Linked DNA regions of Methylosarcina fibrata AML-C10. The protein of the gene in region 2 interacts with the protein of the main gene of each other region in a pairwise test. Links are inferred from orthologs where the notes say so. Each region holds a gene or a part of one and is shown on either strand. Other genes may lie near its edges. The genes, in order: A3OW_RS0106150 and glnD.

The links.
Region 1: the proteins of glnD (region 2) and A3OW_RS0106150 interact in binary tests that used the Escherichia coli proteins (3 or more experiments, as listed by UniProt). The link is inferred for Methylosarcina fibrata AML-C10 from one-to-one orthologs.

Annotation. Positions count from the first base shown.
Region 1 is NZ_KB889965.1:1,265,281-1,268,415, forward strand. Bases 150-2,959 are described here. They hold A3OW_RS0106150 (P-II family nitrogen regulator), read right to left. Parts: upstream 1,819-2,959; coding sequence 1,480-1,818; downstream 150-1,479. Other genes in these bases: A3OW_RS0106145 (ammonium transporter), read right to left, coding at 165-1,460; A3OW_RS0106155 (ammonium transporter), read right to left, coding at 2,079-2,959. Also shown: A3OW_RS0106140 (DUF748 domain-containing protein), read right to left, coding at 1-70; more of A3OW_RS0106155, read right to left, coding at 2,960-3,135. UniProt on the Escherichia coli protein: P-II indirectly controls the transcription of the glutamine synthetase gene (glnA). P-II prevents NR-II-catalyzed conversion of NR-I to NR-I-phosphate, the transcriptional activator of GlnA. When P-II is uridylylated to P-II-UMP, these events are reversed.
Region 2 is NZ_KB889965.1:2,667,525-2,671,086, reverse strand. The notes cover bases 109-3,345. They hold glnD ([protein-PII] uridylyltransferase), read right to left. Parts: upstream 2,946-3,345; coding sequence 309-2,945; downstream 109-308. Other genes in these bases: map (type I methionyl aminopeptidase), read right to left, coding at 2,942-3,345. Outside these bases: more of map, read right to left, coding at 3,346-3,562.

The DNA.
Region 1 (3,135 bases), 1.4 Mb from region 2 along the record:
AGAGCATCAGGATACCGACGAAGATACCCAAATCGTTGAATACTTTAATCAATACGTCTCGAGCCTGCATAGCATTCCCTGGTTGCCTTAAGCGGTTTATCATAGCCGATCCGAAACAAAAAAGGCGACTGTCCGGGCCGCCTTTTTATTCTGAGGAGAATCTACTAAAGATTCAGATAGCCCGTTTCTTCGTGGAGAACCTGATCCAGACCCTGAAGTTCTTCATCGGAGGATACCCTGAGGCCGATAACCCGATCGATAAGCTTTAAGATCAGATAACTGAACAACGCGCTCCAACTCAGGGTGACGGCAATTGCGAGCGCCTGCACGCCCACTTGATGAAGAATGGTGACGCCTTCGGCCAGGCCGAGACCGCCCAAACCGGCCGAAGCGAATACGCCGGTCAGCAACGAACCGGTCACTCCTCCGACTCCGTGCACCGGAAACACATCGAGAGAATCGTCGATGATCAGGGTGCGTTTGACGTACTGGGTGGCATAAAAACAAACCGCTCCGGCCGTAATGCCGATGACCAGGGCTCCGCCCGGACCCACAAAACCGGACGCAGGCGTAATGGTGCCGAGCCCCGCGACCATTCCGGTCACGATACCCAATACGCTGGGTTTGCCGAAACGCCGCCATTCGACGATCATCCAGGTGATCGCTCCGGCTGCGGCTCCGGTATGCGTCACCAGCAAGGCCATGCCGGCGCGCCCGTCGGCGGTCAAGGCGCTGCCCGCGTTGAAGCCGAACCAGCCCACCCACAGCATGCCGGCTCCGGTGACGACCATGGTCATGTTATGGGGCGGCATCGGCGTCGTCGGAAACCCCCTGCGGTTGCCGATCACCAGCGCGGCCACAAGCGATGCGATGCCGGCGTTCACGTGGATGACGATGCCTCCGGCAAAATCCAGCACGCCCAGCTTGGCCAGCCAGCCGCCTCCCCAGATCCAGTGGCATACGGGCAGATAGACCAGGATCAGCCACATACCGCTAAACCACAGCATCGCCGAAAATTTCATCCGTTCCGCGAAACTGCCGACGATCAAAGCGGGCGTAATAATGGCGAAAGTCATTTGAAACATGAAATAAACCGTTTCGGGGATGTCGCCGGTCATGGAAGCCGTGCCGACTCCCGACAAAAAAAACTTGGAGGCGCCGCCTATCAGTTTTTGAAATTCTCCGCCGTCGGCGAAAATCAGACTGTACACGCCGGACAACCAGAGGATCGAAACCACGCAGGTAATCGCAAAACATTGCATCAACACGGACAGAACGTTTTTGCTTCGGACCAGGCCGGCGTAAAACAAGGACAGGCCGGGCAACGTCATGAACAGGACCAGAGCGGTTGAAGTCAGAATCCACGCAGTATTGGCCTGATTCAAGTCCTGCGCGAAAGCCCCCTGCGGAAGCAGCAGCAAGCCGAGCAATAGTTTGGTTTTATTATTATAAAAAGACATTCTCTATGTACCTTAAGCGCTAAATCGCATCTTCACCGGTTTCGCCGGTCCTGATCCGGATGACTTGTTCCAGATTGGTTACGAAAATCTTGCCGTCGCCGATTTTGCCGGTATTGGCCGCTCTGACGATGGTTTCTATGGCTTGTTCCAGAACGCTTTCGGCAACGGCAATTTCCAGTTTGACCTTGGGTAAAAAATCGACCACGTATTCGGCGCCGCGATAGAGCTCGGTATGGCCTTTCTGACGGCCGAAGCCCTTGACTTCCGTGGCCGTCACACCGGTTACTCCGATTTCCGACAACGCTTCTCTCACATCGTCCAGTTTGAAAGGTTTAATAATGGCGGTAATTAATTTCATAAGCTCTCTCTATCATAAGTGACGAAAAATGAATGGTTTTTGCAATCATACACAATCCCGGTCAATTTACAATTCCAAGGTCGACAGGACCCGTATAAATACGATTGCGATTAAAAAAAAAGGGCGCTTGCAGCCCCCTCTATTCAAGATTATCCTGGTTTAATTCTATTTTGGCCTTTAAAACAATCCGGTTAAACACAAACCGCCAACCCTGTACAATAAAACGGATAGGGTTGGCGGCTTACGATCATGTCGGTTATTTAGAGATGGTAGGCTGTTTCCCCGTGGCTGGAAACATCCAGACCCACCCGTTCAAATTCCTCGCTGACCCTGAGACCGATCAGTAATTTGATTAAATAATAGGCGACAAAAGAGACTACTCCCGACCATACAATAGTGATGATCACGCCTTCGGCCTGAATCAGCAGTTGGCCGGGGATGGAAAAATCGTCGCCGCCTGTTCCGCCCAAACCTGGAGCGGTAAATACACCGGTGAGCAACGCGCCCACGATTCCGCCCACGCCGTGTACGCCGAAAACGTCAAGCGAGTCATCGGCGCCGAGCATTTTCTTCAAACCGTTGACGCCCCACAGACACAGGAAACCGCCCGCCAAACCCACCATAATGGCACCCATGGGGCCCACCGAGCCGCAGGCCGGGGTGATCGCCACCAGACCAGCCACAGCTCCCGAGGCCGCGCCCAACATCGAGGCTTTGCCCTTGCTCAAGGCCTCGCCCATTGACCAAGCAAGGACCGCACCCGACGTGGCCAGTAATGTGTTGATAAAGGCCAGCGTGGCGCTGCCGGTTGATTCCAGGTTGGAACCGGCGTTGAAACCGAACCAGCCCACCCACAGCAGCGAGGCGCCGACCATGGTTAACGTTAAACTGTGCGGAGCCATGGATTCCTTACCGTAGCCGATGCGTTTGCCCACCATATACGCACCTACCAAACCCGCCACGGCCGCGTTGATGTGGACCACGGTGCCTCCGGCAAAATCAAGCGCGCCCTTATCCAGCAGATAACCGCCCGGACCCCAGACCATGTGAGCAATCGGCAAATAACTGAAAGTGAACCAGAGCACCGAAAACAACAGAACGGCGCTAAATTTGATACGCTCGGCGAACGATCCGATGATTAAAGCGCAGGTGATTCCGGCAAACGTGGACTGAAAGGCGATGAAGATAAATTCGGGAATTTTGACATTGTCGGTGAAAGTATCGGCCAGCGAATCCGTCGTGACGCCCAAAAGAAACACTTTATCAAAATTGCCGATGATCAGCCCACTGCTTCCGAACGCCAGGCTGTAGCCGTAA
Region 2 (3,562 bases):
TCCGAATGCGGGGCGCGAATTGATCGGGGTGAAATGACGGCTGCCAATGAAACAGGTTTTCAAACGGCAACCCCAAAGAGGAAGCTTCGCCTTGACAGGATGTAGGTGAAGCGGTTGAGCAGGACAGCGAGCGTAGGTCTGGAGCAGTTGCCGGGGGAAAGCTTTGCTTAAAAGGATGAAAGCAATGATTGACGGCAGGGATGCGTGAGGTACAGCATTCGGGGAAGGGGTGCTGAATTTGAGGCTCCTGTTTGCAAGGAAGCAAGCAGGGCCTTTTTCAATTGCCGCAGAGCGCTTCTTGCTCTTCTCTATCTTTTATCTTCCAGAACCCTGATTATCTCTTCCTTGATTTTTTCCTGCCTGGATTTGTCGCTGATCGGGCGCAATTGCTGATCGGTGACATAGAACATATCCTCGGCTCTCCCGCCGATCGTGGTAATTTTGGCGTTCTGCAGATGAATGTTTTGCTTGACGAATGCCCGTCCGATTTTGGACAAGAGGCCGGCATGATCGGTGGTAACGAGTTCGATGATGGTATGCCGGTGCAAAGGATCGGCATGAAACTGGACGCTGGTGGGAATCGGAAAATGCTTGGCCTGTCTTGATTCCCTGTGCAGGTTTTTATGTTCTTTTACCTTTCCGAGCTGCAGATTATTGCGCAATACGGAACAGATATGGATTTCGCGCAGTAAGTCGTTAATCGATTCGCCGGACTGTTCAAGGACTTGAAAACTGTTGAGCGCATAATTGTCGAGCGTGGTCATGATGCGGGCATCGAGGATGGTCAAGCCGAGTTGGTCGAGCGTGGCGGTGCTTATCGAAAAAATGGGACCTTTGTTTTGCGTGTACACAAAGACTTCCGCGCTGCCGCGCAGAGTCTGCGGACGCAGCAATACCAACGGCAGGTCTTTTTCGGTGGAGGACGCGATGGCGATGGTATGCCAGGCAATTTCATCGGCCGAATATCTTAAGAAATAATCCTCGCTGGCATGTTGCCACGCTTGCTCGATCACCGGCTCGGGCAGACCCAGCTTGATCAGCTCGTCTTTGGCTTCTTTCCTGGTTTCCTGGATCCGTTCCTCCAGTCCGACCGGGTTGGGCAAGCCGTGCCGCAAGGCGGTATGAGTGGCTGAGTAAAGCTCTTTCAGTAAGGCATCCTTCCAGGAATTCCACAGCTCGGGGTTGGTGGCGCGGATGTCGGCGACGGTCAGCAGGTAAAGATAATTGAGATATTCGGTGCTGCCGACTTTTCGGGCAAAATCGTGAATGACGTCCGGATCGCTGATGTCTTTGCGCTGTGCCGTCATCGACATGATCAGATGATGGCGCACCAGCCAGGCGAGCAGTTTGGTGTCATGCGAAGAAAAGTCGTGCTGACTACAGAAATCCCTGGCGATCTCTGCACCGATGGTGGAATGATCTCCGTTTCGGCCCTTGGCGATGTCGTGAAATAACGCGGAAAGATAGAGTATTTCGGGTTTGGGAATCAATAAAAAAATATCGTTGCAGAACGGCAGCTCGTTTCTGTGGATTTCCAGAGCAAATCGCCGCAAGTTGCGGATTACGAACAGAGTGTGCTCGTCCACCGTATAAATGTGGAAGAGGTCATACTGCATGCGCGCCACGATATTGGCGAAGCAGGGAAGATAAGCTCCTAAAATGCCGTACCGGTTCATGCGCCTTAATTGAGTGGTAAGCCCCCTCGGCTGACGGAAAATTTCGATAAACAGCAGATTGGCGGATTTATTTTTCCGAAACTCGTCGTCGATCCGGTGCAGATTTTTCCTGATCAGGCGGATGGTCGTGGCTCTGATGCCTTTAAGGCCGGAATTTTGCTGAAGAATCAAAAAGACTTCCAGCAAAGCCAGCGGATGCCGTTCGAAAACGGATTCGTCCGTCGCTTCCAGGTAGCCGTTGATCGAGACGAAGTTGTCGTTGATCGGTACGGGCTTGGGCGAGCTTTCGCCGGCGATGAAGCGCTCGTTGAACAACTGTAGCAGCATTTCGTTCAGGCGCTCGAGTCCTAATACCGTTTTAAAATAAAACTGCATGAATCTCTCGACGTCCTGATTGTATTGCTGGTTTTCCGTACCGAAACCGAACTGCGCGGCCAGTTCGCGCTGATAATCGAAAATAAGCCGGTCCTCGCACCGGTTGGTCAGAAGGTGCAGGGCGTAGCGAATGCGCCAGAGAACCTCGACGGCGGCGACCAGTTCCGCATACTCCGACTCCGGCAGAAAACCGTATTTGATCAATTCCTTCAGCGTCGAGGAATTGTAATGCCGTTTGAAAACCCAGGCGATTACCTGGCGGTCGCGTAACCCGCCGGGACCTTCCTTGATGTTGGGTTCGAGGTTGTAGGCGGTATCGTGATATTTTGCATAACGCTGCCGCTGCTCCTGCATCTTGGCCGCGAAAAACTGGTCCGAAGGCCAGATTTTATCCGGGGTTATGCGTGATTTGAGCGTTTCGAAGAGAAACTCGCTGCCGTCGATCAAACGGATTTCCATCAGGCTGGTCATGATCGTCTGATCGCCTTCGGCGGCCTGGATGGTTTCTTCTATGGTACGTACGCTCTGACCCGGTTTGAGGCCGATATCCCAGAGAAAGGTAAAAAAGTGAGCCAACGCTTCCTGGTAGTTGCTGGTGTCGTCGGAATCGAGCAGAACCAGAATGTCGACATCGGAATAAGGAAACAGCTCTCTTCTGCCGTATCCCCCGACGGCAATCAAACCGAGCCGGGGCGCATGGTCCTTCAGAAAATATTGCCAGCAACTGCTTAAGATGTCGTCGATGAAATCGGATTTTTCCCGTAAAAGATCCGAAACCGAGCTTTGCGGGTCGAATTTTTGCCTGAGTTCCGCATCTTTTTGTTTAAGCAATTGTTTAAACGATTGCAGCCGGTCCTGCTCGAGAAAAAGCGAGGGTTTAATGATTGCGTTCAATGTGACTTGATCTCTTCTTGACGTAAAGTGAGAATTTCATAGCCGTCGGGAGTGACGAGAACGGTATGCTCCCATTGGGCGGAAAGGCTGTGGTCTTTGGTGACGGCGGTCCAGCCGTCGGACAAGACTTTGATGTGACGTTTGCCAAGATTGATCATGGGCTCTATGGTGATGATCATGCCGGCTGTCAAGACTTCGCCCGTGCCGGCTTTGCCATAGTGCAGAACTTGTGGATCTTCATGAAAGCGTTTGCCGATGCCGTGCCCGCAAAATTCTCTGACCACGGAATAGCGGTTGGATTCGGCGTGTTTCTGTATGGCATGGCCGATATCGCCCAGCGTGGCGCCGGGCCTGACTTGCTCGATGCCACGGTACATCGATTCCTGAGTGACTTTGATCAGACGTTTGGCGTGAGGACTGACGTCGCCGACGCAGAACATTTTGCTCGTGTCGCCGTGGTATTGATCCTTTATGACGGTAATATCGATATTGACGATATCGCCGGATTTCAGCTTTTTATCGCTGGGAATGCCATGGCATACCTGATGATTGACCGACGTGCAGATCGACTTGGGGAAGCCGCGGTAATTGAGCGGCGCGGGAACGGCCTGCTGGAC